One region of the Pseudomonas savastanoi genome, then DNA from elsewhere that is predicted to be linked to it. Evidence: predicted binding sites of a transcription regulator. Region 1 holds the regulator's gene; each other region holds the start of a gene.
The links. The regulator FliA, encoded in region 1, starts transcription of late flagellar genes. The targets are predictions, from matches to a motif close to CTAAAGTTTNNNNNNNNNNNGCCGNTAA.

Region 1 (10,562 bases):
CCCACAGAGGCCAGCCGCGCCGGATTGACTCCGTCCATCGCCAGCATGCGCACAATGCTGGCAGATCGCGCCGAAGACAGTTCCCAGTTGGTCGGAAACTGTGCAGTGCTGATCGGCTGGTCGTCAGTGAAGCCTTCAACGTGTATCGGGTTATCAAAGCGTTTGACGATTCCAGAGACCTTTTCAATGATCGTGAAGGCCTTGTCACTGGGAATGGCGTCGCCGCTGACGAACAACAGACTGGAATTGAGTTCGATCTCGATCCATAACTCGTTGCCGCGCACCGTCATCTGGTCGGACTTGATCAGGTCGCCAAACGCATCGCGCACATCCTGAGCGATGGTCTGCAGCGGATCATCAGAAGCCTGGCCAATGCCGGCATCGGTCTGTTCGCTGTCCTTTACCAACGGCTCGGCAGGCTTGACCGAAACCGGGCGCTGCTCACCGATAGGGATCGGCTTCATGGTCCGCTCGGTATCGTTGAACACGCCAACCAATGCCTGGGACAGAATCTTGTATTTGCCTTCGTTGACCGAGGAAATCGAGTACATCACCACGAAAAAGGCGAACAACAGGGTAATGAAGTCGGCATACGACACCAGCCAGCGTTCATGATTTTCGTGTTCTTCGGCCTGACGTCGGCGAGCCATGCACTGTTACTCCATGAAGCCTTGCAGCTTGAGTTCGATGGAGCGCGGGTTCTCACCCTCGGCGATGGACAACAGACCTTCGAGCAACATTTCGCGATAACGCGACTGCCGGTGGGCAATGGCCTTGAGCTTGTTGGCCACTGGCAACAGGATCAGGTTGGCCGTCGCCACACCATAAATGGTGGCGACAAAAGCCACCGCAATGCCGCTGCCCAGTTGACTGGGGTCAGCCAGGTTGCCCATGACGTGAATCAGACCCATTACCGCGCCGATGATGCCCACGGTCGGCGCATAGCCGCCCATGCTTTCGAATACCTTGGCAGCCTGAATATCGCGGGTTTCCTGGGTGATGAAATCCACTTCAAGAATGCTCCGGATCGCTGCAGGTTCGGCACCATCGACCAACAGCTGCAAGCCTTTGCGGGCATAACTGTCGGGTTCGGAATCGGCGACCGTTTCCAGACCGAGCAAGCCTTCCTTGCGGGCGGTCATGCTCCAGCCGATCACCCGATCGACACCGCCGGGCAAATCGATACGAGGCGGGAAAATGATCCAGCGGATGATTTTCATGGCGCGCATGAACGCGCTCATCGGTGACTGCAACAGCGAAGCACCCAGCGTGCCGCCCAGTACGATCAGGGCTGCCGGGCCATTGAGCAATGCACCGAGGTGTCCGCCTTCAAGAAAGTTGCCGCCAATGATCGCGACAAACGCCAGGATCAGACCAATAAGACTCAGTACATCCATCAGAGACAGGCCTCTACCAGGTGCCGACCCATGTCATCCAGACTGTAGATCGCATCTGCAAGCTCAGCCTTGACGATTGCCATCGGCATGCCGTAAATGACGCAGCTCGCTTCGTCCTGCGCCCATACGGTACTGCCCGCCTGCTTGAGCAGGCGCGCGCCTTCACGGCCATCGGCACCCATGCCGGTCAATACCACCGACAGCACCTTGTCGCCGTAGGATTTGGCGGCAGAGCCAAAGGTGATGTCTACACAGGGTTTGTAATTCAGGCGCTCGTCACCCGGCAGAATCTTCACCGTACCGCGCGCATCCACCATCATTTGCTTGCCGCCCGGTGCCAGCAACGCCAGACCAGGCCGCAGAACGTCGCCGTCCTCCGCTTCCTTGACGCTGATCTTGCACAGTTTGTCGAGACGCTCGGCAAAGGCCTTGGTGAAGGCCGCAGGCATGTGTTGAATCAGCACCAGCGGTGCCGGAAAGCTGGCCGGCAACTGGGTAAGTACCCGTTGCAGCGCAACCGGGCCGCCGGTGGAGGTGCCGATGGCCACCAGTTTGTAAGCCTTGCGCTTGGGCGTGCCTGAGGTGGTCGGGTGCGCCGGTGCATGGTGAGCATGAGCCGCAGGTGCCGTGGCAGGCGCTGCTGTGCGCGTCGGCGCAGCACGGGCTGGCGCGGCGGCGGGCGCAGGTGCGCGGCTGGACAGCGTCGGCGCTGCCGGAGCAGCCGATGCAGCGCTCGCCGCACCAAAACCGCTTGAGCGGCGGTTGCTGCGTGAAATACTGTTGATTTTCTCGCACAGCAGCTGTTTGACCTTCTGCGGGTTGCGCGAGATATCTTCGAAATTCTTGGGCAGGAAATCCACCGCACCGGCGTCCAGAGCATCCAGCGTCACGCGCGCACCTTCGTGCGTCAGCGACGAGAACATCAATACCGGGGTGGGGATACGCTGCATGATATGGCGAACTGCCGTAATGCCATCCATCATCGGCATTTCGTAGTCCATGGTGATGACATCAGGTTTGAGCGCCAGCGCCTGCTCAATCGCTTCCTTGCCGTTGGTGGCGGTGCCGACCACTACAATGTTGGGGTCCGAAGAAAGAATTTCCGTAACACGGCGGCGGAAAAAACCGGAATCATCCACCACCAGGACCTTGACTGCCATAAACACTCCAATAGGTGTTGCAGGCAGCCAGGCTGCCCGCACCCCCGGGTTCAGATACGCCGTGCGGCGTAACGCTTGAGCATGCTGGGTACATCGAGAATCAAGGCGATGCGACCGTCACCGGTGATGGTGGCGCCCGACATGCCTGGCGTACCTTGCAGCATCTTGCCCAGCGGTTTGATAACCACCTCTTCCTGGCCTACCAGTTGATCGACAACGAAGCCGATGCGCTGGGTGCCGACCGTCAGGATCACGACGTGCCCTTCTCGCTGCTCTTCATGAGCCGCCGAACTGACCAGCCATCGCTTGAGGTAGAACAGCGGCAAGGCCTTGTCACGTACGATCACCACTTCCTGACCGTCAACCACGTTGGTAGTGGACAGATTCAGGTGGAAGATTTCGTTGACGTTGACCAACGGGAAGGCAAAAGCCTGGTTGCCCAGCATCACCATCAGGGTCGGCATGATCGCCAGGGTCAGCGGGACCTTGATGACGATCTTCGAACCCTGGCCCTTGGTCGAGTAGATGTTGATCGAGCCGTTGAGCTGGGAGATCTTGGTTTTAACCACGTCCATGCCCACACCGCGACCCGATACATCGGAAATCTCGGTCTTGGTCGAGAAGCCCGGTGCGAAGATAAGGTTGTAGCAATCGGTGTCACTCAAACGATCGGCTGCGTCCTTGTCCATGACACCGCGCTTGACCGCAATGGAGCGCAGCACGTTAGGGTCCATGCCCTTGCCGTCATCGGAAATCGACAGCAGGATATGGTCGCCCTCCTGCTCTGCCGAAAGGATGACCCGACCACCACGAGACTTGCCCGTGGCTTCGCGCTCTTCCGGCGTTTCGATACCGTGGTCGACCGCGTTGCGCACCAAGTGGACCAGCGGGTCGGCAAGCGCCTCTACGAGGTTCTTGTCGAGGTCGGTCTCTTCACCGACCAGCTCCAAGTTGATCTCTTTCTTGAGCTGGCGAGCCAGGTCACGAACCAGACGCGGGAAGCGGCCAAAGACTTTCTTGATTGGCTGCATGCGGGTTTTCATCACCGCAGTCTGCAGGTCGGCGGTGACCACATCCAGGTTGGAAACCGCTTTGGACATGGCTTCATCGCCGCTGTTGAGACCCAGACGCACCAGGCGGTTACGTACCAGCACCAGTTCGCCGACCATGTTCATGATCTCGTCCAGTCGGGCGGTATCCACACGAACCGTGGTTTCGGCTTCAGTCGCAACCGGCTTTTCACCGGTGGGCGCTGGAGCACGTGCAGGCGCTGGAGCAGGCTTGGCGGGCTCAGCCTTCGCAGCAGGTGCAGGCGCCGCAGCGGGCTTGGCAGCCGGTGGCGGAGCAGCAGCTACGGCGGCTGCCGGAGCAGGTGCCTTGGCAACGACCGCATCAGGCTCGAACTTGCCTTTGCCATGCAGTTCGTCGAGCAGATTTTCGAATTCGTGATCGGTAATTTCGTCCGATGCCGCTGCAGCAGAAGGTGCCTTGGCAGCAACGGCCGCAGGTGCAGCAGCCGCCTGAGCGGCTATGGCGCCGTCAAACGAGCCTTTGCCATGCAGTTGATCAAGCAAGGCTTCGAATTCGTCGTCGGTGATTTCATCGCCGGCAGGCGCTGCACCACTGCTCTGTGCCGCAGGCGCAGGGGCTGGAGCGGCTACAGCATCGGCCGCAAACTTGCCCTTGCCATGCAACTGATCAAGCAGGGATTCAAATTCCTGATCGGTAATTTCATCGCCAGCTGGCGCGACCGCAGGTGCCGAAGCCGGTGCCGCTGATGGTGCCGCAGACACCGGACTGGCGCCGTGCAGCGAATCGAGCAGCTGCTCGAATTCATCATCGGTGATGTCATCGCCGGCCGCTTGCTCGGCAACCGCAGCCGGAGCGGCGGCTTCAACCACCGGCTCGGGCTCAGGCTCGGGCGCTGCGACTTCGTCGGCAGATTGTGGCTCGGCCAATCGCGACAGCGCAGCCAGCAGTTCTGGCGTCGCCGCAGTTACGTCAGTCCGTTCACGTACCTGACCGAACATGCTGTTGACGGTGTCCAGAGCTTCCAGGACCACATCCATCAGTTCGGAATCAACGCGACGTTCACCCTTGCGAAGGATGTCGAACACGTTTTCGGCGATGTGGCAGCACTCCACCAGCTCATGGAGCTGGAGGAAGCCGGCGCCCCCTTTTACAGTGTGAAAACCGCGAAAAATTGCATTGAGCAGATCAGCATCATCCGGTCGGCTTTCCAGCTCGACCAATTGCTCTGACAACTGCTCCAGAATTTCGCCGGCCTCTACCAGAAAATCCTGAAGGATTTCTTCATCGGCGCCGAAGCTCATGGGGTGCTCCCTAAAATTAACCGTCAACAGATCTTAGAAGCCGAGGCTCGATAGCAGATCGTCTACATCATCCTGTCCGGATACGACGTCTTCACGTTTATCGGCATGAATCTGCGGACCTTCACCCTTGGCGAGATGTTTTTTAGGATCTTTTTCAGCAAGGATGGATTCTTCGTCATGTTCGATGCCTGCGAAGCGATCGACATGGCTGGCCATGAGCACCAGTTTGAGCAGATTGCTCTCGACTTCCGTAACCAGTTGCGTCACGCGCTTGATAACCTGCCCCGTAAGGTCCTGGTAATCCTGGGCAAGCAGAATATCGTTGAGATGCCCGGAAACCCTATCGGCCTCCTGCTCGGTACGCGTCAGAAAACCATCTACCCGCTTGGCCAGCTCACGAAATTCTTCAGCACCGATTTCGCGGCGCATGAAACGACCCCAGTCGTCACTCAATGCCTTGGCATCGGAGCTCAGACCGCTCATGAGCGGTGTGCTTTCCTCGACCAGGTCCATAGTACGGTTGGCCGCATTCTCGGTCAGCCTCACCACATACGACAGGCGTTCGGTTGCGTCGGTGATCTGCGACACTTCCTCGGCTTGAGGCATGTGCGGATCAATATGAAAGTTGACGATTGCACTGTGCAGCTCACGAGTCAGCTTGCCCACTTCCTGATAAAGGCCGCGGTCGCGTGTCTGGTTGAGTTCATGGATCAGCTGCACAGCGTCACCGAAGCGGCCCTTTTCAAGGCTGGTGACGAGTTCCTGCGCGTGTCTCTTTAAGGTCGACTCAAAGTCGGCCATCGAATCATTGTTATCCATAGCGCCCTCGCGGCATGCATCAGCTATTGACGCGTTCAAAGATCTTTTCGATCTTCTCTTTAAGCGCTTGAGCCGTGAATGGCTTGACTACATAACCGTTCACCCCGGCCTGGGCAGCTTCAATGATCTGCTCACGCTTCGCTTCGGCAGTAACCATCAGTACAGGAAGGCTCTTGAGACGCTCGTCCGCACGGACCTGACGCAACAAGTCGATACCGGTCATGCCAGGCATGTTCCAGTCCGTCACCAGAAAGTCAAAGGCACCGCTCTGCAGCATCGGCAATGCGGTCAGACCGTCATCCGCTTCAGATGTGTTGGTAAACCCCAGATCACGCAAAAGGTTCTTGATGATCCGCCGCATCGTTGAGAAGTCATCAACGATGAGGATTTTCATGTTCTTGTCCAATTCGACCTCCAAGCAGTCTTTAACGCGTTCAGCACCTGAACACGCTGTTCACTCAATACTGGCACAGCACACCCCCAGCTATACGAAACGACGACGGGCTTGGCACAACGACAGTCAAGACTGCGACTAAAGCCCATCGAGACATTGCCCGACAGGCCCTTGCCTCGTCCATCCTGCTACCACGTAACGCTTTGCACAGCCGGCATGCAGACAGCGCACGACAAACGTCGCGCACTGCCGTCAACGCGCTCGCCACTCCCCCAAACGCCCCCGCAAACGAGCTGCGCACTGGCTGTGTAACTGACTGACCCGCGATTCGCTGACCCCAAGAACCTCTCCGATTTCCTTGAGGTTCAGCTCTTCGTCGTAGTACAGCGCCAACACCAGACGCTCACGCTCTGGCAAATTGGCAATTGCATCGGCCAACGCTGCCTGGAAGCGCTCGTCTTCCAGGTCGCGCGACGGCTCAAGCGAACCGCTTGCGCCATCCTCATGCAGCCCTTCGTGATCGCCGTCCTGAAGCAGGTCGTCGAAACTGAAGAGGCGGCTGCCCAAGGTGTCATTCAAAATCCCGTAATAATCATCAAGACTCAACTGGAGTTCGGCCGCAACCTCGTGATCTTTAGCGTCACGGCCGGTTTTAGCTTCAATTGCACGAATTGCGTCACTGACCATGCGGGTATTGCGGTGCACCGAGCGTGGTGCCCAGTCGCCCTTGCGCACTTCATCCAGCATCGCACCACGAATGCGAATGCCGGCGTAGGTCTCGAAACTCGCACCTTTGGTTGAATCATATTTGGTGGAGACTTCAAGCAGACCGATCATGCCGGCCTGGATCAGATCCTCGACCTGCACGCTGGCCGGCAAGCGCGCCAGCAGATGATAAGCGATACGCTTGACCAATGGCGCATAACGCTCGATCAACTCGTATTGCGAATTACGGGAAGCCTTGCTGTACATCTGGTAGCCGCTCGCAGTCATTGCACAGGCCCTGCACTGGTCTGGTGAACGAGTCGCTCAACGAAGAACTCGAGATGACCCCGCGGATTGGCTGGCAACGGCCAGGTATCAACCTTCTGGGCAATGGCCTTGAACGCCAGCGCACATTTGGATCGCGGGAATGCTTCGTAAACGGCGCGCTGTTTCTGTACGGCCTTGCGCACGCACTCGTCGTACGGCACGGCACCTACATACTGCAGCGCAACATCAAGAAAACGGTCAGTCACTTTGGTGAGTTTGGCGAACAGATTGCGCCCTTCCTGCGGGCTCTGCGCCATGTTGGCCAGCACCCGGAAGCGGTTCATGCCGTAGTCGCGGTTGAGCAGTTTGATCAGGGCGTAAGCATCGGTAATCGACGTGGGCTCGTCGCATACCACCAGCAACACTTCCTGAGCGGCGCGCACGAAGCTGACCACCGATTCGCCGATACCGGCAGCCGTGTCGATCACCAGCACATCAAGGTTGTCGCCAATCTCGCTGAACGCCTGGATCAGACCCGCATGCTGGGCCGGGGACAGATGCACCATGCTCTGGGTGCCAGAGGCGGCAGGCACGATACGTACCCCGCCCGGCCCCTGCAACAGAACGTCGCGCAACTCGCAACGGCCCTCTATCACATCGGCAAGCGTACGTTTAGGCGTCAGCCCAAGCAGAACGTCGACATTGGCCAGACCCAGATCGGCGTCCAGCAGCATGACGCGACGGCCAAGCTCGGCAAGGGCCAGTGAAAGATTCACTGACACGTTAGTCTTACCGACGCCACCTTTGCCACCGGTCACCGCGATAACCTGTACGGGATGCATGCTGCCCATGTTATTTCTTTACCTTGTCTTGCGTAGACCGAAACCACATCGAGGGCTGCACGTTCGCAAATGAACACCGCATGGCAGACCGTTGACGCAGGGACATTCCAATAATATCCATCACTTAACCCACTCTCTTGCCAGGGGTGTGATAGAGGTCAGCAAACATATCAGCCATTGCTTCCTCGCTCGGCTCATCCTGCATCTGCACACTCACCGCACGGCTCACCAGTTGATGACGACGCGGGGTGTGCAGGTCGTCAGGAATACGGGGTCCGTCCGTGAGGTAGGCCACAGGTAATTCATGACTGATCGCCAGGCTCAGGACTTCGCCGAGGCTGGCTGTTTCATCAAGCTTGGTCAGAATGCATCCGGCCAGGCCACAACGTTTGTAACTGTGATAGGCAGCGGTCAGCACCTGCTTCTGGCTGGTGGTCGCCAGTACCAGGTAGTTACGCGACTTGATGCCACGCCCTGCCAGGCTTTCCAGCTGCATGCGCAGCGCAGGATCGCTGGCTTGCAGCCCGGCGGTGTCGATCAGCACCACGCGCTTGCGCAGCAGCGGCTCCAGCGCCTGAACCAGCGACTGGCCAGGATCGACATGGGTGACCGGCACGTTGAGGATGCGCCCAAGGGTCTTGAGCTGCTCCTGTGCGCCGATGCGGAAACTGTCCATGCTCACCAGAGCGATATTCTGCGGACCGTACTTCAACACGTAACGTGCCGCCAGTTTGGCCAGCGTGGTGGTCTTGCCCATACCGGCAGGCCCGACCATGGCGATGACACCACCCTCTTCGAGCGGCTCGATGTCCGGCACGGCAATCATGCGCGCCAAATGGGCCAGCAGCATGCGCCAGGCCTGACGAGGCTCGTCAATCTCCGGGATCATCGACAGCAGATCGCGCGACAGCGGGCCGGACAAACCGACACGTTGCAGACGGCGCCACAGATTGGCCTGCTGCGGACGGCTGCCCTGCAACTGGTTCCAGGCCAGGGAGCCAAGCTGGACTTCCAGCAGCTCGCGCAGGCCGTTCAATTCGGAGCGCATCGAATCATAGGCGCGCTGACCAACAGCAGGCTCTGCGGGCGCAGGCGGCGTGTAAGCGAATGGGCGTGGCGGCTCTTCGAGCGTCGGCTCGATGTGCGTATCGACAGCGCTGACCGGTTTGCCGGAAAACAGCTGAAGATTGATCGACGCGTCGCTGTCGCTGCGGTTGTTCAATTCGGCCTGAGCGGAGACGATGCGCGACTGGGTCTTGCGCAGCTCGTCTTCGAGCTCCATGTTCGGCACACGCGGTGCCAGGGCGGACAGCTTGTAATCCAGAGCGGCAGTCAGCTCTACGCCACCGGCAATGCGCCGGTTACCGATGATGGCCGCCTCGGCGCCCAGCTCATCGCGAACCAGTTTCATGGCTTGACGCATATCGGCGGCGAAAAATCGCTTAACTTGCATGACTCACTACCTCAGCCGTTCGGCCCGACAGTCGCTACGATGGTTACTTGCTTGTTGTCCGGAATTTCCTGATACGCCAGAACATGCATGTTCGGTACAGCCAATCGTCCAAATCGTGACAGCATCGCCCGGACAGGCCCTGCTACCAGAAGAATTACCGGCAACCCTTGCATCTCCTGACGCTGGGCGGCCTCAATCAACGAACGCTGGAGCTTCTCAGCCATGCTTGGCTCAAGAAGAACGCCTTCTTCCTGACCCTGACCAGCCTTCTGCAAACTATTGAGCAATATCTGTTCCAACCTTGGCTCCAGAGTGATAACAGGCAGCTCCGGCTCAACACCTACAATGCTTTGGACGATTGCGCGGCTCAGACCTACCCGCACGGCAGCCACCAAAGCGGCGGTATCTTGACTCTTGCCGGCGTTGTTGGCGATAGCTTCTGCAATGCTACGAATATCACGCACAGGTACATGCTCAGCCAGAAGCGCTTGCAGCACGTTGAGCAGCGAGGACAGGGACAGCACACCAGGGACCAGCTCTTCAGCCAGTTTGGGCGAGCTTTTGGCCAGCAATTGCATCAACTGCTGGACTTCTTCGTGGCCAATCAGCTCATGAGAGTGTTTGTAGAGAATCTGGTTCAAGTGGGTTGCCACTACAGTACTGGCGTCCACCACGGTATAACCCAGCGACTGCGCCTGGCTGCGTTGGCTGATTTCGATCCACACGGCCTCCAGACCAAACGCCGGGTCTCTGGCGGTGATGCCGTTCAGGGTGCCGAACACTTGACCGGGGTTGATCGCCAGCTCGCGATCCGGATAAATCTCGGCCTCGGCCAGGATCACGCCCATCAGCGTCAGACGGTAGGCGCTGGGTGCCAGATCAAGGTTGTCACGGATGTGCACGGTCGGCATCAGGAAGCCCAGCTCCTGCGAAAGCTTCTTGCGCACGCCCTTGATACGCGCCAGCAGTTGACCACCCTGATTGCGGTCCACCAGCGGAATCAGGCGATAACCCACTTCCAGGCCGATGATGTCGATAGGGGTGACGTCATCCCAACCCAGCTCCTTGGCGTCCTGAACACGGGTCGGCGAAGGCAGCAGGTCCTGTTGGCGTTGCACTTCGGCCAGCGCCTCGACTTTCACCTGGTTCTCTTTCTTCCAGAGCAGATACGCACCACCCGCAGCCACCAGGC
Region 2 (10,562 bases), 2.1 Mb from region 1:
GCTGGACAAGTTCAACCTGCAGGGTACGGTCGCCTATGATTCGGCGATGGGCGTGCTGGTCGGCGGCAAGACGTTCGGTGCGCAGTACCCTTCCCCGTCAGCACTCGCAGCCACTTGGAGCATCAACCGGGCCAAGGAATTCGGTCTGGCGATCGGCTACGAAACCCGCATAGCAGGTGGACAGCAAATGCTCTCGCCAGCCATCAACCTGTACCGTACGCCTTTCAACGGGCGAGCGGCTGAGTACATGAGCGGCGAAGACCCGTTTCTCGGTGCCGTACTGGCGCCTGCGGTGACCAACGGCATTCAGGTTCAGGGCGTCCAGGCGGCCGCCAAGCACTACCTGATGAACGAGCAGGAAGCGAACCGTCATTATCTGGATGTGAAGATTGACGAGCGAGCGATGCAAGAGCTGTATCTGCCTGGCTTCGAGTCACTGGTCAAGAACGCCAATATCGCCTCGATCATGTGCGGCTACAACAAGATCAACGGCGAATATGCGTGTGAAAACCACCACCTCATCACCGACATCCTGAAAGGCCAATGGGGTTTTCAAGGTAACGTCATGAGCGATTTCAACTCGGTTCAGGACGCCTTCAAGGGTGCGTGGGCGGGTACCGATATCGACATGCCCAGCGGACTCCAGTTTACTGAAGCCAAACTGCTGCCTTATGTCTGGAATGGTCAACTGCATCAGAACGTGATTGATGACAAGGTGCGCAGAAACCTGAGAGCACTGGTCAGCTATGGTTTTGATAAGGGAATCAACAAGGCGCAGCCACTGGAGCATCGTGAGTACGGGCAACTGGCCGCACTGAACGTGGCCAGAGAGTCGATAGTTCTGCTGCGCAACCAGCCGGTAGACGGAAACAAACCTCTACTGCCACTGCCCAGAAACGCAAAGATAGCCGTCATCGGTGATCTGGCCATGCAGCCGCCGACCGCGCCGTTTGGTACGGCTTATTCGGCACCCGCAAGCTATGTCACTGAACTGAGCGGGCTCAAGCAACTGGCGTCGAACACATCCAACGTGGAATACCTTTCACAGATGAGCCTGAACCCGAAGTCGTCGGTCTGGTATCAGCCCGCTAAAGACCAACAGGCCATCAGCAATACCGGTGTAAAAGCCGAGTATTACGCCAATACCTCGCTGTCCGGCGACCCGGTTGCAACCCGCGTCGAACCCGGCATCAATCTGGACTGGATTACCAACACCAACCAGACCGATAACGGCACCAGCACAGTCAACGGCTATACCCCGTCAGCAGGCTCGTTCTCGGCGCGTTTCACCGGCAAGATCAAACCGACGATCAGCGGCCCTCAGGTGTTCAAGGTACGGGCGGACGGTGCCTATAAACTCTGGATCAATGACGAGCTGGTGCTTGAGGATGAGGGCTCGCAAGTCTCGTTCGACCTGATTCCAGTGGTGCCGCGCACTGTCAAAACGGCCAGTCTCAAGGCCGGTACCGAGTACAACGTGCGCCTGGAATATCGCCGGCTTAAAGGCAACTTCACTCCGGTGCTGGGCGGCATGAACGGTGTGCAGATGAGCTGGGCATCGTTGCGTCCACCGAAGAACCTGGGAGATTACGACGCTGTCGTGGTAGCCGCCGGCAATAACTTCGAATACGAGGGTGAGTCGCTTGATCGGCCGTTCGAACTGCCGCAATTCCAGTCCGAGTTGATCAGCTTCATTCAGAAAGCCAACCCCAAAACCATCGTCGTACTGCATGGTGGCGGTGGTATGGATATGCAGCCCTGGGCTGACAAGGTAGCTGCATCTCTGCACGCATGGTATCCGGGGCAACAGGGTGGTCAGGCACTGGCCGAAATTCTGTATGGCAAGGTCAACCCGTCGGGCAAGCTTCCGATCACCCTGGACAAGAAGGCGCAGGACAACCCCAGCTATGCTTCTTACTCGAACCCGGTGCCGTACTATTTCAGCAGCGCCAACCCTCCAGTTGAAATGACCTACAGCGAAGGCCTGTACCTGGGCTATCGCGGTTACGACAAGAAGCACACCAAACCGCTCTATCCATTCGGTTTCGGGCTTTCCTATACCACGTACGAGTACAGTGATCTGAAACTGTCGAGCAACGTATTGGCTCCGGGCGCGACCATTCAGGCCTCTTTCAAGGTCACCAATACTGGCGACAAGGCAGGTTTTGAAGTTGCTCAGCTTTATGTGCAGCCATCCAGGCCTCAGGTTGATCGCCCGGAGAAAGAGTTGAAGGGCTTTACCAAGGTTTACCTGAAGCCAGGCGAAAGCAAAACCGTCACGATTGCACTGGACTCGCGTTCTTTCGCTTATTACTCACCCGATTCGGTGAGCTGGAACGTCGACCCTGGCAAGTTCAAGGTCCTGGTGGGCAAGGACTCGGAAAACCTGGCACTCGACCGCACGGTAGTAGCGCTTTATCCGGAGCAACTGACCACACGAGATTCAAACCCCCTTCCAGTCCCCCTGCGCAAGGCAGTACAAGTCAAGGCAGAGCAGGCCTACTAAGCAACAGCCATTCTGAGCGACAGTATCCCTGAGTAGCGGTAATCGGTGGTCGATGCGACCACCGATTACTCTCATGCGATTGATCGTTGATCATCGCCCTGCCAGTTCCTGCGCCAGTCGTTCGAGAAACCTGGCAAATGCGCTGTCTATCTGCACGTCTGCTGGCGATCGAAGCCACTGAATCTGCATGCCATCCATCATCGCAGCTATCTCGAGGCTGATTTGCCTGACATCAACGTCCTGGCGAATTTCACCTGCCTGAGCCAGCACATTCAGATGCGTCTGAAGATGACTGTGCACAATCTGGAAACGCTCACTGAACCAGCGGTGTGCAGGGTGCGTGACCGATAGACTTTCAGTGTTGATGATCATCAGCGCCTGGCTGACGGAGGCGTCTTCGATGCTGAAACTCATGACCTGCTTCAGAAAGGCCATGAACCCCTCCAGCGAAGCGACTTGCCCGGCGTCATGCAACCTGGCAGCAACGTACTGATCCCGATGTTCAAGAACAGCTTGCAACAACACCAGCTTGGTCGGGAAATGATGCAGCAATCCGACCTGAGAGAGACCTGCAACCTTGGCAATGTTAGACAACGAGGCCCCCGCATAGCCATCCCGGGCGAAGATGGTCATGGCTGCCTGAATGATCTCTGCCTTGCGCACCTCCCCTTTGGGAAGACGTCGCTTCACCGCAGGTTGCTTGACTGTGGCGGGTGTATCAGAACTGTTTGAATTCACGGACATACGAAGGGCACTGTTCGCACAACGAAAGGATAAATCGTAGCATGCGACCGGAAGAAACCCGGAAAAAAGGCCTGGGCACCGATATTGACGCCCTTTAAAGAAACCCGCACGCATGCCGATGCATACCGAAGCCCGACTGTATGTCGATAGCCATAGAGAGACATACCCAAAGTACGGCACCTGACACCCGGACGCTAGGGGCACTCGCAAGCGTCGACCTCGACAGTGAGATTGCAGTGCGAAAAGCAGCCACGGGCAGCTGCCCGACCATGCAGACAATTAACGTGTGAGCCGGAGGCGCTCTGAAATACCTGACAAGAGAAGAGCTGGAAGCACAGGTCGTGCACCTGCGCGCAGCACTTGAAGAAGCCGGTATCGACGCCGGGCCGGAAAACGGCGCAGCAGCACTGCCCAGCCGGGAGGCGCGCAAGCGTGCGGCTTTTGACAGCGCGCTGGACTTTGCCATGATCCTCACGGATCCAGACGGCATCATTACCGACTGGAATCCGGGTGCAGAACAGGTGTTAGGCTGGTCCGCTGCACAAATGGTCGGGCAGGATGCGGAGTGTTTCTTCACGCCGGAGGACCGCGCCTGCGGCCGGATCGAACATGAAATGCAACTCGCTCTGAGCGTCGGCCGAGCGTCGGACGAACGCTGGCACCTGCGCAAGGATGGTCAGCTGTTCTGGGCGTCTGGCGAAATGATGCCGCTGTATGACGAGGAAAATACTCACCTTGGCTTCGTCAAGATCCTGCGCGACCGCACCCGGGAGCATCTGGTGGCACGCGCAACCGAAGAAGCCCAGGAACGTTACCGGTTGGCCGCCAAGGCTACCAATGACGCAATATGGGATTGGGATTTTACCGCCAACCACGTGCTCTGGAATGACGCACTGGAACAGGCATACGGCCACCCCCTGGCGACACTGGACACCTCCGGTAACTGGTGGATAGCCCAGATCCATCCCGATGACCAGACACGCATTTACCACTCTATCCATGCATTGATTGACGGCAGCGGCACTGCCTGGACCGATGAATACCGTTTTCGCCGATTCGATGGTACTTATGCCAATGTTCTGGACCGTGGTCATGTGATACGCAACAACGAGGGCAAAGCCGTACGCATGATCGGCGCGATGCTCGACATGTCACAGATGCAACAGGCAGAAAACGCGCTGCGCCAGAGCGAAGAGCGCTCCAGAGCCATGCTGGAGACCATCGAAGCAGCGTTCGCCATCATTCAGGTCAAGTTCGATGCAGACGACAGCCCGGTAGACTACCGGTTCATCGAGGTCAATCCTGCCTTTGAACGTCAGGCCGGTGTCGATTTGCGTGGCAAGTGGGTGACCGAGTTTGCTCCAGACCTGGAGCGTTTCTGGTTTGAGGCTTATGGCCATGTCGCCAAAACCGGCGAACCTGCCAATTTCGAGAATTACGCCAAGGCGTTCGAGCGCTGGTTTGAAGTCAGAGCGGTGCGTGTCGGTGAACCGGCTGATCGACAGATTGCAGTCATCTTCAGTGACGTGACGGAAAGACGCAACGCCGAGGAGCGATTGCGCACCAGCGAAGCCGTCGCACGCGCGAACGTCGACCGCGTTCAGCTCGCCCTCGCCGCGGGTGCGATTATCGGTACCTGGCATTGGGACTTGACGGCCGACCGCTTTACCGTCGACGAAGCCTTCGCCAAGGCGTTTGGTCTTGACCCCGCTCTGGGCTTCGATGGTTTGAGTCTGGAACAGGTCATTGCCACTGTTCATCCCGAAGACAAGCAAGGCTTGATCGATGCGATCAACGCGGTCATCACCAGTGGGCGTGTTTATGCCCACCAGTATCGGGTCCGCCGTGCCGACGGCCTCTACTACTGGATCGAGGCGAACGGCCGCGTCGACCGTGCCGATGACGGCACTCCACTGAGCTTCCCGGGCGTGCTCATCAACGTCGATGAACGACGTGCTGTGGCGGCCGAGCGCGACCGGGCCACTGCAGCCCTGCGCTCGCTCAACGACACGCTTGAACAGCGCGTGGCAGCACGCACTGCGGAACTGATGCAGGCTGAAGAAAAGCTGCGTCAGTCGCAGAAAATGGAAGCTGTCGGGCAACTGACTGGCGGTCTCGCCCATGATTTCAACAACCTGCTGGCAGGCATTTCCGGTGCTCTGGAACTGATGAGTACCCGTATTGCGCAAGGGCGCTGGAACGATGTAGACAAATACATCGTCACCGCACAGGGCGCCGCCAAGCGCGCAGCGGCCTTGACCCACAGGCTGCTGGCCTTCTCTCGACGTCAGACGCTGGACCCGCAGCCGACCGACGTTAACAGGCTGATGAAAGGCATGACGGACCTGATCCAGCGTACGGTCGGCCCCAGCATCGTGGTCGAAACCATCGGGGCCATGGGGCTATGGGCAACGCTGGTCGATGCAAGCCAGCTGGAGAACGCGCTGCTGAATCTGTGTATCAACGCCCGCGACGCGATGCCGGACGGCGGCCGCATCACGATCGAGGCCAGCAACCAGTGGATAGAGGGTGAGGTGGCGCAGGGTCACGATATGCCTGAGGGTCACTATCTGTCGCTGTGCGTGACCGACACCGGCACAGGCATGACGCCCGATGTCATCGCCAAGGCATTCGACCCCTTCTTCACCACCAAGCCCATTGGTCAGGGCACCGGTCTTGGTCTGTCGATGATTTACGGGTTCGCCAACCAGTCCGGCGGCCGGGTGCGCATTCAGTCGCAGGTGGGCAAGGGAACATCGATATCCCTTTATCTGCCGCGTTACGACGGTAAGGCGACCAGAGACGAGAGCGATGTGCACCAGGCGCCGTTCGAAGTCACCCAGTCTGGAGAGACCATTCTGATCGTGGACGACGAACCGACGGTACGCATGTTGCTTACCGATGCGCTCGGCGATCTGGGTTATACCCTGATCGAGGCGGCCGACAGCCTGGCCGGCCTCAAACTGCTGCGCTCGGACGTGCATATCGATCTGCTCATCACCGACGTAGGATTGCCCGGTGGCATGAACGGGCGACAAATGGCCGACGCCGGACGCGAAGTACGTCCGCATCTGAAAACCCTGTTCATCACCGGTTATGCAGAAAACGCAGCCATTGGTGACGAGCAACTCGGACCCGGCATGCGGGTATTGACCAAGCCGTTTGCGATTGATGCTCTGGCTGCCCGAGTCCAGGAATTGATGAGTGCCTGATGCAACCGGCTCGTTGCAATCGTGCTTCGGGCCTTCGACATTGAGCGCTGCGCAAACCCGGTGCTAACATGCGCGACCGCCATGCAGGCAAGGGAATAACCGGGTCATGAGCAGTATCCGCGAGCGCAACAAAGAACTCATCCTGCGCGCTGCCAGCGAGGAATTCGCCGACAAGGGCTTCGCCGCCAGCAAGACCAGCGATATCGCGGCCAAGGCCGGTGTTCCCAAACCCAACGTCTATTACTACTTCAAATCCAAGGAAAACCTCTATCGCGAGGTGCTGGAAAGCATCATCGAGCCCATCCTGCAAGCGTCGACGCCGTTCAATCCTCAAGGTGTACCGGCCGATGTACTGAGCAGCTATATCCGCTCGAAGATCCAGATTTCCCGTGACCTGCCCTTTGCCTCGAAAGTGTTCGCCAGCGAGATCATGCACGGTGCCCCGCACCTTACGTCAGAGCAGATCGAACAGCTCAATGGGCAGGCGCGGCACAATATCGAATGCATTCAGGCCTGGATCGACAGCGGGCAGATCGCCCCGCTCGACCCCCATCACCTGATGTTCACCATCTGGGCCGCGACCCAGACCTACGCAGATTTCGACTGGCAGATCGCAACCGTCACCGGCAAGGCGAAACTGGAAGACGCCGATTACGAGGCCGCGACCCGGACCATTCTCAGGCTGGTGCTCAAGGGTTGCGAGCCGGATTGCTGAACCCCACCCTGCTTTCCTGCAGACGCAAAAAACCCGCCGAAGCGGGTGGTTTTGCAACATGACCATTCCGACATCCTGTCAGTAGCCTCCTGGCAATGGTCGATCTTCCCTGATCGCTGCGGCGTTCCTTCGCTGCAGCTGTTGAATTGGATCCTACATTCACTGAGGGTCCGTCGATAGAGCCAATCGCGTCTGTTGCTGTAAGCCTTTCGCCATAGCGATGTACGCCGTTAAAAAGTGTGACCGGCCGCTCATGTTTGGTCAGGATGCGCCGAGATGCTTAAAAAGCTCTGAATCGCGCGTTGCGCGGATCGGAGTCATCAGAAGAAAAAAAATAATGCATGGGATGCCAATCATGAGTATGCGCAGTTTGTCCATCAGTCGCCGTCTGTGGCTGATTCTTGTCGTTTCAGTGCTGATGCTCTTCGTCCTGTCGGCGACGCTGCTCAGGCAGCTGCATAACGACCTGTATCAGGCCAAGGCCGAGAAAACCATGCATGTGGTGCAGACTGCCAGCGGCATCCTCTCGTTTTATCAGGGGCTTGAAGCTGCAGGCGGCATGACACGCGAGGCTGCGCAACAGCAGGCCTTGAAAGAGATAAAGAGCCTGCGTTACAGCCAGAGCGACTACTTCTGGATCAATGACCTGCGCCCGGTGATGATCATGCACCCCACCAACCCCAAACTTGAAGGCCAGGACATATCGACCATCAAGGACCCGGACGGCTTTGCGGTGTTCAACGAAATGGTCACGCTGGTCAAAGCCCAGGGTGCCGGGATGGTGAATTACCGCTGGCCCAAGCCCGGTGCCAGCGAGCCGGTGAAAAAAACTTCTTACGTGCAGCTTTTTCAGCCCTGGGGCTGGATTCTGGGGTCGGGCGTATACGTCGATGACGTAGCGGCAGAGTTCAAGACACAGCTGTGGAACGCCGGGATGTTCATCGCCGGCATCGTGCTGGTCATGGTCCTGCTACTGGTCATGATTGTGCGCAGTATCGTGCGGCCGCTGAGAGCGGCGGTCGGTGCAATGGCCAACATCGCCAGTGGCGAAAGTGACCTGACCCGCACGCTGGAAACCCACGGCAAGGATGAAATCACCGAGCTGGGCGTGCACTTCAACGCCTTTGTCGCCAAGCTGCGCAATGTCGTCGGCCAGTTGCAGAATTCGGCCGTGGCGCTGGGCCAGGCCTCGACGGATCTGGGCAGCAATGCCGAGCAGGCGCAGAAACGCAGCGAGCAGCAGTCCCAACAAATGGACCTGGTTGCCACCGCGGTCAACGAAGTGACCTATGGCGTACAGGACGTGGCCAAGAACGCCGAGCATGCCGCCAACGAAATGCGTGATGCCGAGTCACAGGCACAGCAGGGTCAGGTCAACATCGATAACAGCCTGCGCCAGATCGGGCACCTGTCCGCCACCATCGGTCAGGCCGTTGAAGTAATGCAGAGTCTGGCCGGCGAGAGCACGCAGATCGGCAGCGTACTGGAAGTCATCAGTTCGATTGCCGAGCAGACCAACCTGCTGGCACTGAACGCCGCCATCGAAGCGGCACGCGCAGGTGAACAGGGTCGTGGCTTTGCCGTGGTGGCTGACGAGGTACGTCTGCTGGCCCAGCGCACCCAGAAGTCGACCGCAGAAATCCAGGCCATGATCGAACGCCTGCAAAAGCATTCCGACGCGGCAGTCAAGGTAATCGGCGACAGCAGCCGTTCCTCGCAACTGACCATCGAGCAGGCCAATCAGGCAGGCCAGAGCCTGACGTCCATCAGTCAGGCACTACGCAACCTCAACAGCCTGAACACCTCCATTGCCAGCGCGACTCTGCAGCAGACGCATGTGGTGGACGACATCAACCAGAACGTGACCCAGGCCGCGCAACTGTCCCAAAGCACCGCACTGGCCGCTGAACAATCGACTTCGGCCAGCCTGCACCTGCGCGACTTGAGCGAAGAACTGAACGGGCTGCTGAAGCAGTTCCGGGTTTAAATCTGCATTGCGATGGGGTGCACGGAACCTAGTGCGCCTCTTGTTGCCTGACACCTGCTTAATCAATCGCTCATTTAGCTGCTTATTTATTGCAGGGGGTCACATGCGCACACTGGAATTGGCAGGCAGAACTGTACCAGTGCTGGGTCAGGGCACCTGGCACATGGGTGAAAAAGGGCACCTGCGCTCGGCAGAAATTGCTGGCCTTTGCCTGGGTATCGAACAGGGCCTGACCCTGATTGACACCGCCGAGATGTACGCCGACGGCGCTGCCGAAGAGATCGTCGGGCAAGCCATCGCCGGGCAACGCGACAAGGTATTCGTGGTCAGCAAGGTCTATCCGCACAATGCCAGCCGTAGCGGCATCCCGGCTGCATGCGAAGCAAGCCTGCGCCGGATGAACACCGACTACATCGACCTTTATCTGCTGCACTGGCCGGGTCAGTACCCACTGACCGAAACCGTCGAAGCCTTCGAACGCCTGCAGGAATCCGGAAAAATCGGCGCCTGGGGCGTTTCCAACTTTGATGTCCCGGACATGATCGAGCTGAACAACCCGCGTTGCGCGACCAACCAGGTGTTGTACAACCCGGAACAACGCGGCATCGAGTTCGACCTGATGCTGTGGAGCGCAGACCGCCACTTACCGATGATGGCGTACTGCCCGATTGGCCAGGCCGGCGATCTGCTTTACCACCCTGCCCTGCACGAAATCGCCAAACGCCATGAAGCAACACCGGCGCAGATTTCCCTGGCGTGGGTGCTGCGTCAGGACAACATGATCGCCATTCCCAAGGCGACCAACCCGGAGCATATCCGTCTGAATATCGCTGCCGAGCAGATTCGCCTCACCGAGCGCGACCTGGCCGACATTGATCTGGCCTGGCCAGCGCCGACTCGCAAAGTACCGCTGGCAATGGTCTGACCGGTGTCGATGCAGTAGCAGCTGTCGATTGACTGAACGGCCGCCAATGCGGCCGTCTCTTCATGTGACAGATGACACACCCGGCAACAAGCTGTCACAAATATGAAATAACGCCTTGTCATCATGCGGCCTTCGCCTCCCTGCCCGGGCCAGGCCGCACGTGGACAGCCATGAACCACAGTATTGCTCACCACCATCAGGACTCCGACCTTTTCGGTCTGCTCTACGGCTTCCGTTTTCGCCACGCTGAAAGTGGCCAGGAGATCGGTTCGGCCGCCGCGCTGGATTACCTGCAAAACCCTCCCGAAGAGAACGACTTCATCTGGCTGCACCTGAACCTGTCGCACGCAGCCTGCGAGCGCTGGATGAAAACCCATCTGGACCTTCCGGAAGAGTTTTTCGAGGCCCTGCACGAGGGTTCGCGTTCTACCCGAATCGAGCACGTCGACGCCACGTTGCTGGCAGTAGTCAAC
Region 3 (10,562 bases), 2.9 Mb from region 1:
GCCGTTCGCTCATGATCTTCTTGAGAAAGGTGATGCCGTCCATGCGGGGCATTTCCACGTCCAGCACGATGACGTCCGGCCATTCCTGAGCCAGCTTGGCCATGGCGAATATCGGGTCCGACGCCGCGCCCATGACGTGAATATCGGGGGTGTCGTTGAGAATGGCCACGAGTACCTGGCGAACGACGGCCGAATCATCGACCAGCAGTACGCTGATTTTTTTGTTTGGCATCTTTTTCCATTGCTTCCATTGCTTCCATTGGTTGGTGCCTGACCCATACGTTTCCGTCCCACAGGTCGAAGATGATGCTGCGATGGCCGGTGCTGCCCAGATCCTGAGCCATCAGCTTCAAGCGGTGCTGTTCGGCCAGCGCAAGCGCCGCATGAACGTTGCTGTCAGCGACGTTCTGCATGTGCGGGTCATGGCGATGAGCTGGAAACATTTCGCCGCCGCCAAACAGTTTGACCTGATATTCCTCCGGCAGGGTGCCATTGGCCAGCGCATGGCGAATGAGTATTTCCATCGCTTCGTCAGCGTACCTGCCGTCCAGTGGCTGATGCCTGCGTATGCGCCCGGGCAACATGAAGTGGCACATGCCGCCAATACGCCGCCACGGGTGCCAGAAGGTAATCGCCACGCATGAACCCAGCAACGTGCGCAGGCGAGTCGGCCGGGTCTGAAAGACCACTTCGCCAGGCCCCAGCACTATTTCGGCTACACCGACAGGCGTGTTCATGGTTTGCGGTAAATCGAAGGGGAGACCATTTTCAACATGTCATTTACACCGTTCAGGCTTTCTGAGTGGCTGATGATGAAATAGCCTCCTGGCTTGAGACGCGGGATCAACCGCGCCACCACTTTGCTTTTGGTTTCCTGATCGAAATAAATCATCACATTGCGCAGGAAGATTACGTCGAACTCGCCCAGATCCGGCAGGGTGTCATTGAGATTGACCTGCACGAAACTGACCCGGCTGCGCAACGACTTGTCGATCAGGAAGGTTCCTTCCTGGCGACCTATGCCTTTCAGACAGTATTTGAACAGCAAAGGTTGCGGTAACGTCTCGGTGCGTTCCATGGGGTAGTGACCGCTGCGCGCCTTGCTCAGCACGCGGGTGCTGATGTCCGAGCCGATCACTTCCCAGGGCGTGGTGCCCAGTTGTTCGGCCAGGGTCATGGCCAGGCTGTAGGGCTCTTCGCCAGACGAACTGGCAGCGCTCCAGATGCGGAACATTTTGCCGTGCGTGACCTTGGGCAGCACCTGCTGGCGCAGAAAATCAAAATGCTTGGGTTCGCGAAAGAAGTACGTTTCGTTGGTGGTCAGCAGGTCCAGCGCCACTTGCAGCTCGCCGTTGCGCTGATCGTTCATGATCAGCTTGAAATACTCGCCATAGTTGTCCAGCTCGTAATGCTTGAGACGCTTGAACAGACGGCCGGCGACCAGCGCTTTCTTGGCCAGCGTCAGTTTGATGCCCGCAGCGCTGTACAACCAGGCCTGGAACTGGCCGAATTCGCGATCGGTGAGCGACGCTGTATCAGGCATGTGCAGGCCTCACGTCGCGTCGGCGTCGGAAGGCAGCGACTGACTTGCTTCGGCGAGGCTGGACATTTCATCGATAGACAACACCCGATCGACCTCAAGGACAATGACGAACTTGCCGTCGACCTTGGCCATGCCGCTGATAAAGTCGGCACGAATGCGCGCACCGAAGTTCGGTGGCGGTTCGATCTGCGAGGCCGGTATTTCCAGCACCGCCGAGACGTTATCGACCAGCAGGCCGATGTCCTGCGGCTGGCCGTCCTCGCTGCTGGCCTCGATGATGATGACGCACGAGCGCCGGGTGATGTCCGAGTTCTGTCGCCCGAAGCGCGCCGACAGATCAACCACGGGCACTACAGCGCCGCGCAGGTTGATCACCCCGCGCACGAAGGCGGGCATCATCGGCACCACCGTCAGGCTGCCGTATTCGATGATTTCCTTGATGCCCAGAATGCCGATGGCAAACATCTCGCCACCGAGCATGAAAGTCAGGTACTGCGCCTCTTCCTCGACCGCTGTGGCGGTCTGTCGAGTCGTGACCAATGAGCCCATGTCGTTCTCCCTGTGAATCGCTATCGAGGCCGGCAATCAGCAGCCAGTCATCAGAAACGAGTGAATTCCGATTCGTCCGGGGCGCCCGCCATGCTTTGCGCAAACGCCTTGCGCGGAGCCTGTTGCGGTGGGCGCGGGGGCTGGCGGTTCGGGCTGCTGCGACCGTCGACAGGGCTGCCTTGTGCGACGGCCCTTGGCGATGCATCGAGGGTGAAGAAGCTCATGGCCTGTTGCAGCTGTTCGGCCTGACTGCTCATCTCTTCAGCGGTGGCGGCCAGTTCTTCGCTGCTTGATGCGTTTTGCTGAGTGACCTGATTGAGCTGGGTCATGGCGGTGTTGATCTGCGCAACACCGGCAGCCTGTTCCTCTGAAGCCGCGCTGATTTCCTGCACAAGGTCTGACGTCTTGTTGATCGACGGCACCATTTCGTCCAGCAGCTTGCCAGCCTTTTCGGCCATTTCCACACTGCTTGACGACAGCTCGCCAATCTCCTGAGCCGCGACCTGGCTGCGTTCAGCCAGCTTGCGCACCTCGGCGGCCACTACCGCGAAGCCCTTGCCATGTTCGCCCGCACGGGCTGCTTCGATGGCCGCGTTGAGGGCAAGCAGATTGGTCTGGTAAGCGATGTCGTCGATGATGCTGATGCGTTGGGCGATTTTCTTCATCGCCACGACGGTCTGCTGCACCGATTCGCCGCCGTCAGTCGCTTCCTTGGCAGCCTTGCTGGCCATGCCATCGGTGACTTTGGCGTTCTCGGTGTTCTGGTTGATGCTGGCGCTCATCTGCTCGACCGACGCGCTGGTCTCTTCGACGCTGGCCGCCTGTTCGCTGGTGGCCTGGCTCATGGATTGCGCGGTGGCGCTGACTTCTTCCGAAGCGCTGGCCAGGTTGTCGGCGGCGTTACGCACTTCGCCGATAATGTGTGACAGCTTGCCGACCATGTTGCGCATGGCGTTCAGCACCATGCCGGTTTCATCCTTGGAACCGTGCCCGATATGGGCGTTCAGGTTGCCCTCGGCCAGTTGCTCGGCGGCAGTCGCTGCCTCTTTCAGTGGCCGGGAAATGATCCGTGCAATGAACAGCGCCAGACCCAGGCCGACTAGCAAGGCTGCAACCAGAACGGCAATGATCGAGATGCGCGCGCTTTCGTACAGGCTCGTGCCTTTGTCGCCAGCGGCAGTCGCGCCGGCGTCGTTGAGCTCGACCATCTTTTGCAACTGGTTGGTCACTTCGTCGAAGTGCAGTTTGGACTCACCGCGCAGCAAGGCACGCGCTTCGGTCTCCTGGCCCTGCCGGGAGAGAGCGAACAGATTGTCGCTGACTTTCAGGTAGTTGGACCAGGAGGCACTCACGGCACTGAACATCTGACGGTCCTGATCGCTGACGATCAGCTTGTCGTAAGTGGCCAGCCGCGTTTCAAACTGTTTGCGCGATTCTGCTGCCTCAAGCTCCATCTGCGCCTTTTCCTGGGCAGAGTCGGCGGCAATGTGGCGGTTTTCCTTCAGCCGGAAGTTGGCGGCATAAAAGCGCATGCCCGACGCCGCGCGCACGGACGGCATCCAGTTTTCCTTGATGTCCTGGGCGGCCTGGTTGACCTGGCCCAGCTGGATAATGGCAAAGACTCCCATGGCCGCGGTCAACGCCAGAACCACCAGGAACGAGGTAATCAGCTTGGTGGAAATCTTCAGATCGTAAAACCATTTCATTGAAGTAACTCCTTGGGAATTGCAAATCCATCAGCGAGAAGTGGGCAATAGAGCTTGAGGCGCCTGGGTCGAGCGGGCTTCCATTTGGACGATCTGGTTGAGCAAGGCCGGTATGTCGAGAATCAACGCCACCGCACCGCTGCCCAGAATCGTCGAGCCGCTGATGCCGCGCAGTGCGCCGAACAGCTTGCCCAGCGGTTTGATAACGGTCTGGAACTCGCCGAGCAGGTCATCTACCACCAACCCGGCCTTGTGTTCGGCGTAGCGCACCACCACCACGTTCTGGCGTCGAGCAGCCGGGCCTTCATGATTGAAGTGATCACGCAGGTAGACCAGCGGCAACACTTCGCCACGCAGGTCGAGGTAGCCGCTGTCGCGGGTCAGGTGACGATTCTGTTCGTCCAGCTCGATGCATTCCTGAACCATGTCCAGCGGGATGACGTAAGTCGACTGATCGATACCGACCAGAAAACCATTGATGATCGCCAGCGTCAGCGGAAGGCGAATGCGCACGATGGTGCCCTGACCGGGGTGGCTGTCCAGGTCCACAGTGCCGCGCAGCAAGGTGATATTGCGTTTCACCACATCCATGCCGACGCCACGCCCTGACAGGTTGGTGACGGCCTCGGCGGTAGAAAAGCCGGGCTCGAAGATCAGGTTGTAGATCTCCTGATCGGTGAGGCTCGCACCCGCTGCCACCAGCCCGCGCTGCTGAGCCTTGTCGAGGATCCGCTCGCGGTTGAGCCCCGCACCGTCGTCGGCAATTTCAATGACGATGCTGCCGGAGTCGTGGTACGCATTAAGGCTCAAATGACCTTTTGCCGGTTTGCCTGCCGCGCGCCGTGCTTCGGCGCTTTCGATGCCGTGGTCCATGGAATTGCGCAGCAGGTGCATAAGCGGGTCGCCGATCTTCTCGACAACGGTCTTGTCCAGTTCGGTTTCCGCACCGTTGATAATCAGGTCGATGTCCTTGCCCAGCTCTTGGCTGACATCGCGTACTACGCGGCGGAAACGATTGAAAGTGTCGCCGATGGGAATCATGCGCAGGTGCAGCGCGCCATCCAGAATTTGCTCGACCAGCCCTGACACGGTCGAGCTGGCTTCCTGAAGCGGGTCGTTGTCGCACGAACGTGCCAGCAGGCTGGCTCCGGCGCTGGCAATGACCAGTTCGCCGACCAGGTTGATCAGCTCATCAAGCTTGTCGGCATTGACGCGCACATAACGGCCGTCCTTGTTTTTCTGCTCGCTGGACGAAGAAGGGCGTTCTACAGCTGTTGCCGCAGCAGGAGCACGCGGCACGGCACGCTGGTCGCCCAGCAGTTCGCCGCTGGCAACCGCTGGGCTGTGTTCGGTTTGCGAGACCAGTTCGGTGCCGGTAGGCTCGACGTGGTCTGGCGTCTCGTTCACCGGGGTGATTTCAACAGCGCAGTCTTCCCGCACGAAGTCGAACACTTCGTTGATCGCGGCATGCCCGGCAGACGAGCGAAAATCGATCTCGAAGCCCAGGTGGCAGGATTCCGGGTCCCACGCTTCCAGCGCCGGGATGCTGTCGGTGACGGTGGTGACCTGAACCATTTGCCCCAGAGTATTGAGGTAACGCAGGAACGACAGCGGGTCCATGCCGTTGCGAAACACATCCACGCCAAAACGCAGCGAGATATGCCATAGCACTTCGGCAGGCTGTTCATCGATCACACTCGGCGCTCGCGCCTCGTCAGCAGGCTGGGCATTGCCCGGTGCCTGATAGACCTGTAACGCCTGACGCAGCGCCGCTTCGCGTTCCAGAGCGGGCGGCTGCAATGGCTCGCCACGGCTGGCCACTACGTCGATCAACTCAAGCATGTGATCGCCGGACTTGAGCAGCACTGCGATCAGCCCGGCGTCCACCGACACGCTGCCTTCACGCAGGCGGTCGAGCACGTCTTCAACGATGTGGGTGAAGCTGACGATAGGCGTCAGCCCGAATAGCCCGGCCGAACCCTTGATGGTGTGCGCTGCGCGGAACACTGCGCCAATCGCGTCCTGATCGCCCGGTTCGCTTTCGAGTTGCAGGAGGGATTCCTCCATGGCCTGCAAAAGCTCACGCGCTTCAACGATGAACGTCTGCTGTGCCTGATCGAGATTAATACTCACGATGACTTCCTTGATCGATCACTCGGCAATAATGCAAATGGACGCGCTACAGCACGACACCGGGATTACATAACTCGAAGGTTTCGGTGACTGCCTTGCTTTGCCCAGTCATGCGCAGCGAGGTCCCAGTCTTGCCGGCTTCGCGCTGGATGACTGCCAGCAATTGCAGGCCGGCACCGTCCATCTCGGTAACTTGCGACAAGTCGACTTCCACTCGCGCCGCACCAGTGATCTGTGGCAGCAAACGGGCGGCGAGTTCGGTCACGGTGTAGATCGTCAGCTCGCCGTCGATCTGCACGCGGGTGGCGTCAGCCTGATTGTCGTCTGGGGTTGGCATGCTGGCCTCCATGGCCCTTGATCTCAGGGCAGGATCAGCTTGGAAACCGCTGCGAGCATTTGCGCTGGCTGGAACGGTTTGACGACCCACGCCTTGGCACCTGCCGCCTGACCTTCTGCCTTTTTCGATTCCTGAGACTCGGTGGTCAGCATGATGATCGGCGTGAACTTGTAACTGGCCAGCTTCTTCACTTCCTTGACGAACGTGATGCCATCCATGTTCGGCATGTTCACGTCGCTGATGATCAGGTGCACTTTCTGCCCGGTCAGCTTGCCCAGTGCATCTTTGCCATCGCAGGCCTCGATAACGTCGTATCCGGCACTTTTCAGCGCGATGCCGACAACCTGCCGGACACTGCTTGAATCGTCGACCACCAATACACTCTTAGCCATGATCTACTCCTAGAAAAACGTGATTTCCTGCGAATCCTGCTGTGCTGCCGATTCGCCGCGGTGAGTGTGGCGTTGTTCGTCGGTCGCGTAGGTGGACTCCATGCGCGCCAGCCATTGCCGGGCGTCGATGGCAACGGCCTCATCGGGAGACTGGCTGGCCTGCAACAGATGCGCGTGCAAAGAGTCGATGTTGTCGCGTACGTGAGCGAGAATCTGGCTGACCCGGTCCTGAAACTGCAGGTTTACAAGGACTTCGGTCATTTCGTCGCGAATACCGAAGCTCTCCTGCTTGAGTAGGTCGGCGGATTCGGCCAGGCGACCGGTAATGCTCTGGAAACGCTCCAGGACGTTCTGGATGCTTTGCTCGGAAGCGGCCACCGAATGGCTGTCCTGATCAGCACCGCTGGAGGCGGCCTGCACCAGTTGCGTGATGGCGTTATTGATGATGTCGACCTTGGCCGACATCTGCTGACCGGTTTCGCTGGACTTGCTCGACAGGCTGCGCACCGCGTCAGCTACCACGGCAAAACCACGGCCAGCTTCGCCTGCGCGGGCCGCTTCAATCGCGGCGTTAAGGGCCAGCAGGTTGGTCTGTGCGGCAATGGCTGCGACGTCCGCGGCCATGGTGCGCAACTCGCCTGTGTAGGCGGTCAGGCTGCGAACCTGGGAGAGCGTTTGGTCGCGGCTGGCCTGAGTGGCTTTAAGGGAGTCAATCACCTGGCTCAGCTCGCTGTCGCTCTGGGACAGGACTTTCAGAGCGCCATCGGCATTCTGACCGTCCAGCTCACCGGCAGCGTGCTGCGAGGCCTGCACGGTTTCCTGCAAGCGTTCGGAAATTCCCATAAAGCGGCTGCTCAGCTCGACAATGGCGGTTTCGGTCTGCTGGCGCGAACTTTCGACCTGTTTGGCCCAGATCGGCATGGCACCGAGAAAGACTTCATTGAGCTGTGCATGGGAGGCCATGGCGCTGGTTTGAGCGTTATGTGCCTGGTGATGGTCCAGCGCTTGGGCAACAGCGCGACGCACGTCGTTCTGCTGGGTGCGGGCAGCCAATGCACAGGCACCGAGACCGATAGCGAGCAGGGCCGCACAAGCAAGCAGATTGGTCGTACTCGTACCGGATTGCGTGAGGATCCAGGCAACGGCAGGTATGACGGGAATCAGAGAAAACCAGATGAAATGCGGACGACTTTGCGCAGGAGTACTGCTGGAATGATTCGACATCATAGGTTCGATCCCTGAACAGTGCAGCGTTGTACACGACTCAATGGTTATCTGCGCGGTGCAGACGAACTTGATACCTGTACGAGCGCCTTCCGTCCGATCGCATCGCGCAGAGCCCGGTCAGATTAAAAATAGCGGGTATTCAGGGCACTGCAAGTCAGTGCAGAGTGAGATTCACTCAAGAGAGGACGCAGATCGTCTAGAGCGGCATGCCCACGCGGAGCATGGGTACGATGGTGTTCTTGCGGCCTGCGCTGCACAGGTCAATTCAAGGAGGACGCAGAGCGTCCAGAAGGGCATGCCCACGCGGAGCATGGGCACGATAGTGTTCTTGCGGTCTGCGCTGCACAGGTCAATTCAAGGAGGACGCAGAGTGTCCAGAAGGGCATGCCCACGCGGAGCATGGGCACGATGGTGTTCTCCCGCATGTCTCTCGACTGGCGGGCCTTAGTGCAGCTTCATCCGTGGTTCGGTGCCTTTGCCGATCTTGCTGCCCAGCATCAGCATCAGGGTGCGGAAGGTGCCGTACAGCGCCATCTGGTGCATGCGATACAGCGACACATAGAACATCCGCGCCAGCCAGCCTTCAAGCATCACGCTGCCCATCAGGTTACCCATCAGATTGCCGACTGCCGAAAAGCTCGACAGCGAGATCAGTGAGCCGTAGTCCTTGTAGGTGTACTCCGGCAAGGTCTTGCCTTCGATCCGCAGGCGCAGCGATTTGGCCAGCAACGACGCCTGCTGATGAGCAGCCTGAGCGCGTGGCGGGACGTTGCGGTCGGTGCCTTTTTGCGGGCAGGCGGCGCAGTCACCGAAGGCGAAAATATTTTCGTCGCGGGTGGTTTGCAGCGTCGGTAGCACTTGCAACTGATTGATCCGGTTGCTCTCCAGCCCATCCAGTTCATGCAGAAACGCCGGAGCCCGAATACCCGCCGCCCAGACTTTCAAGCTGGCCGGAATGACCTGCCCGCTGGCCGTGATCAAGCCATTGGCGGTCACTTCACTCACAGCGGCATTGGTCAGCACCGTCACGCCAAGTTTTTCCAGTGTCTTGTGTACCGGCGCGCCGATACGCTCTGGTAATGCAGGCAGCACCCGAGGCCCGGCTTCGATCACGGTAATGCGCAGGTTTTCCGGCTTGATCTGGCCCAGTCCGTAAGCGGCCAACTCGTGCGCCGCGTTGTGCAGTTCTGCCGCCAGTTCAACACCAGTAGCACCTGCGCCAACGATGGCAACAGTAATTTCCTGCGCGCTGTCAGCCTGACCTGCGTGAGCACGCAGATAGTGGTTGAGCAGTTGCTGATGGAAACGCTCGGCCTGCTTGCGGCTGTCGAGAAACAGGCAATGTTCCGCAGCGCCCGTGGTGCCGAAATCATTGGTGGTGCTGCCCACGGCGATGACCAGCGAGTCATAGCCCAGACTGCGTGCCGGAACCAGTTCGGCACCGTTTTCATCCAGCGTTTCGGCCAGGTGAATCTGGCGACTGGCGCGGTCCAGCCCGGTCATACGCCCGAGCTGGAACTGAAAGTGGTTCCACTTGGCCTGGGCCACGTAGTTCAGCTCGTCCTCATACGAGTTGAGCGAACCGGCCGCTACCTCGTGCAACAGCGGTTTCCAGATATGCGTCAGGTTGGCGTCGACCAGCGTGACACTGGCCGTGCCTTTCTTGCCCAGGGTTTTACCCAGGCTGGTCGCCAGCTCCAGACCGCCAGCGCCGCCGCCAACGATAACAATACGATGCGTCATAAGGATTACTCGGAAGGTTTAAGGAATTCGCGGGGAGCCTGATCTTCGCGAGCGCAAGGCAGCTCATAGCGTCAGAAGGCTCAATAAACGGGTTTATCACGGCAACACCGGGATCAGGAGCGGCCTGCGCTCGACTGGATGCCGGTTTGCCTGAAGGTACTCTTCGACACACCTTTGCGGTTCCGGGTTCAGGTGGCGGCTCAATTTATGCGTTGTCTCAAGCGTGCTGACGGGCAGGGGGCCAGGGATCAGTGATTTCCAGCGGCTCTACCTGCAACACATCGTCCAGGCGGATGATGCCGCTTTGTAACACTCGCGCAGTGATTCCGCCATGCCCACGCACCGCCTGAAAGGTTCCGCGACCAAGGCGCTGCTCCAGACGCGCACAAGGCTGGCACCAGCCAGTGGTTTCAAAAATCGCCTGGCCGATGCGAAAGCGTCGGTTTTTCAGGCTGAACAGATTAATGCCGCTGATCACCAGATTGCGCCGCAAATCCTGCGGCACGATGGGGTTATCCGCAAAGCGGTTTAGCAACGAACCGACCACCGCCAGATGCTCCCACTGGATCAACGTCACCTGCCGTGCATTGCGCGGGCCAGGTCGCGAATGATCGCCGGTCAGCCCCGCTTCGCGCCGCGCTTCCACCGCGTCCAGTTCGATCATCTCGACCCGCGACTCCGGACGCACACCAATCCAGCGCACACGGCCTTGTTGAGGCACATCGGCCAGCAGTTCCTGCAAGGGGCTCATAAACTGATTCCAACATCGAAAACGACACTGCGCCCCAGGTTGGTACGCAAAAAGTCCGGAGCGCCCGGATGCGCGAACAATACCCGAGCAAAGGTCGGCCCCACCAGCGACAACGAACGCCAGCCCTGACGCAGGTACTCGGTCGGTGGCGGAAAATGACTGTTGAGGTCCAGCACCTCGC

Region 2: the regulator FliA is predicted to act here: its motif matches at 7,428-7,455, upstream of KP808_RS08070 (methyl-accepting chemotaxis protein).
Region 3: the regulator FliA is predicted to act here: its motif matches at 7,932-7,959, upstream of KP808_RS03830 (methyl-accepting chemotaxis protein).

Annotation. Positions count from the first base shown of each region.
Region 1 covers NZ_CP076652.1:3,960,523-3,971,084, forward strand. Annotated here, with positions in the region: gene motD (flagellar motor protein MotD) at 1-650, opposite strand, end outside; gene KP808_RS16675 (flagellar motor protein) at 657-1,397, opposite strand; gene KP808_RS16680 (protein-glutamate methylesterase/protein-glutamine glutaminase) at 1,397-2,557, opposite strand; gene KP808_RS16685 (chemotaxis protein CheA) at 2,608-4,890, opposite strand; gene KP808_RS16690 (protein phosphatase CheZ) at 4,924-5,709, opposite strand; gene KP808_RS16695 (chemotaxis response regulator CheY) at 5,729-6,103, opposite strand; gene fliA (RNA polymerase sigma factor FliA) at 6,356-7,096, opposite strand; gene fleN (flagellar synthesis regulator FleN) at 7,093-7,926, opposite strand; gene flhF (flagellar biosynthesis protein FlhF) at 8,042-9,370, opposite strand; gene flhA (flagellar biosynthesis protein FlhA) at 9,382-10,562, opposite strand, start outside.
Region 2 covers NZ_CP076652.1:1,812,700-1,823,261, reverse strand. Annotated here, with positions in the region: gene KP808_RS08090 (beta-glucosidase) at 1-2,506, shown strand, start outside; gene KP808_RS08085 (TetR/AcrR family transcriptional regulator) at 2,597-3,250, opposite strand; gene KP808_RS08080 (PAS domain-containing hybrid sensor histidine kinase/response regulator) at 3,592-6,462, shown strand; gene KP808_RS08075 (TetR/AcrR family transcriptional regulator) at 6,569-7,177, shown strand; gene KP808_RS08070 (methyl-accepting chemotaxis protein) at 7,533-9,164, shown strand; gene KP808_RS08065 (aldo/keto reductase) at 9,268-10,089, shown strand; gene KP808_RS08060 (transporter) at 10,260-10,562, shown strand, end outside.
Region 3 covers NZ_CP076652.1:870,864-881,425, forward strand. Annotated here, with positions in the region: gene KP808_RS03790 (protein-glutamate methylesterase/protein-glutamine glutaminase) at 1-232, opposite strand, end outside; gene cheD (chemoreceptor glutamine deamidase CheD) at 195-737, opposite strand; gene KP808_RS03800 (CheR family methyltransferase) at 734-1,543, opposite strand; gene KP808_RS03805 (chemotaxis protein CheW) at 1,553-2,092, opposite strand; gene KP808_RS03810 (methyl-accepting chemotaxis protein) at 2,143-3,798, opposite strand; gene KP808_RS03815 (chemotaxis protein CheA) at 3,829-5,931, opposite strand; gene KP808_RS03820 (STAS domain-containing protein) at 5,978-6,268, opposite strand; gene KP808_RS03825 (response regulator) at 6,292-6,660, opposite strand; gene KP808_RS03830 (methyl-accepting chemotaxis protein) at 6,670-7,887, opposite strand; gene KP808_RS03835 (NAD(P)/FAD-dependent oxidoreductase) at 8,332-9,630, opposite strand; gene KP808_RS03840 (DUF3094 family protein) at 9,727-9,834, opposite strand; gene KP808_RS03845 (MOSC domain-containing protein) at 9,848-10,381, opposite strand; gene KP808_RS03850 (DUF1780 domain-containing protein) at 10,378-10,562, opposite strand, start outside.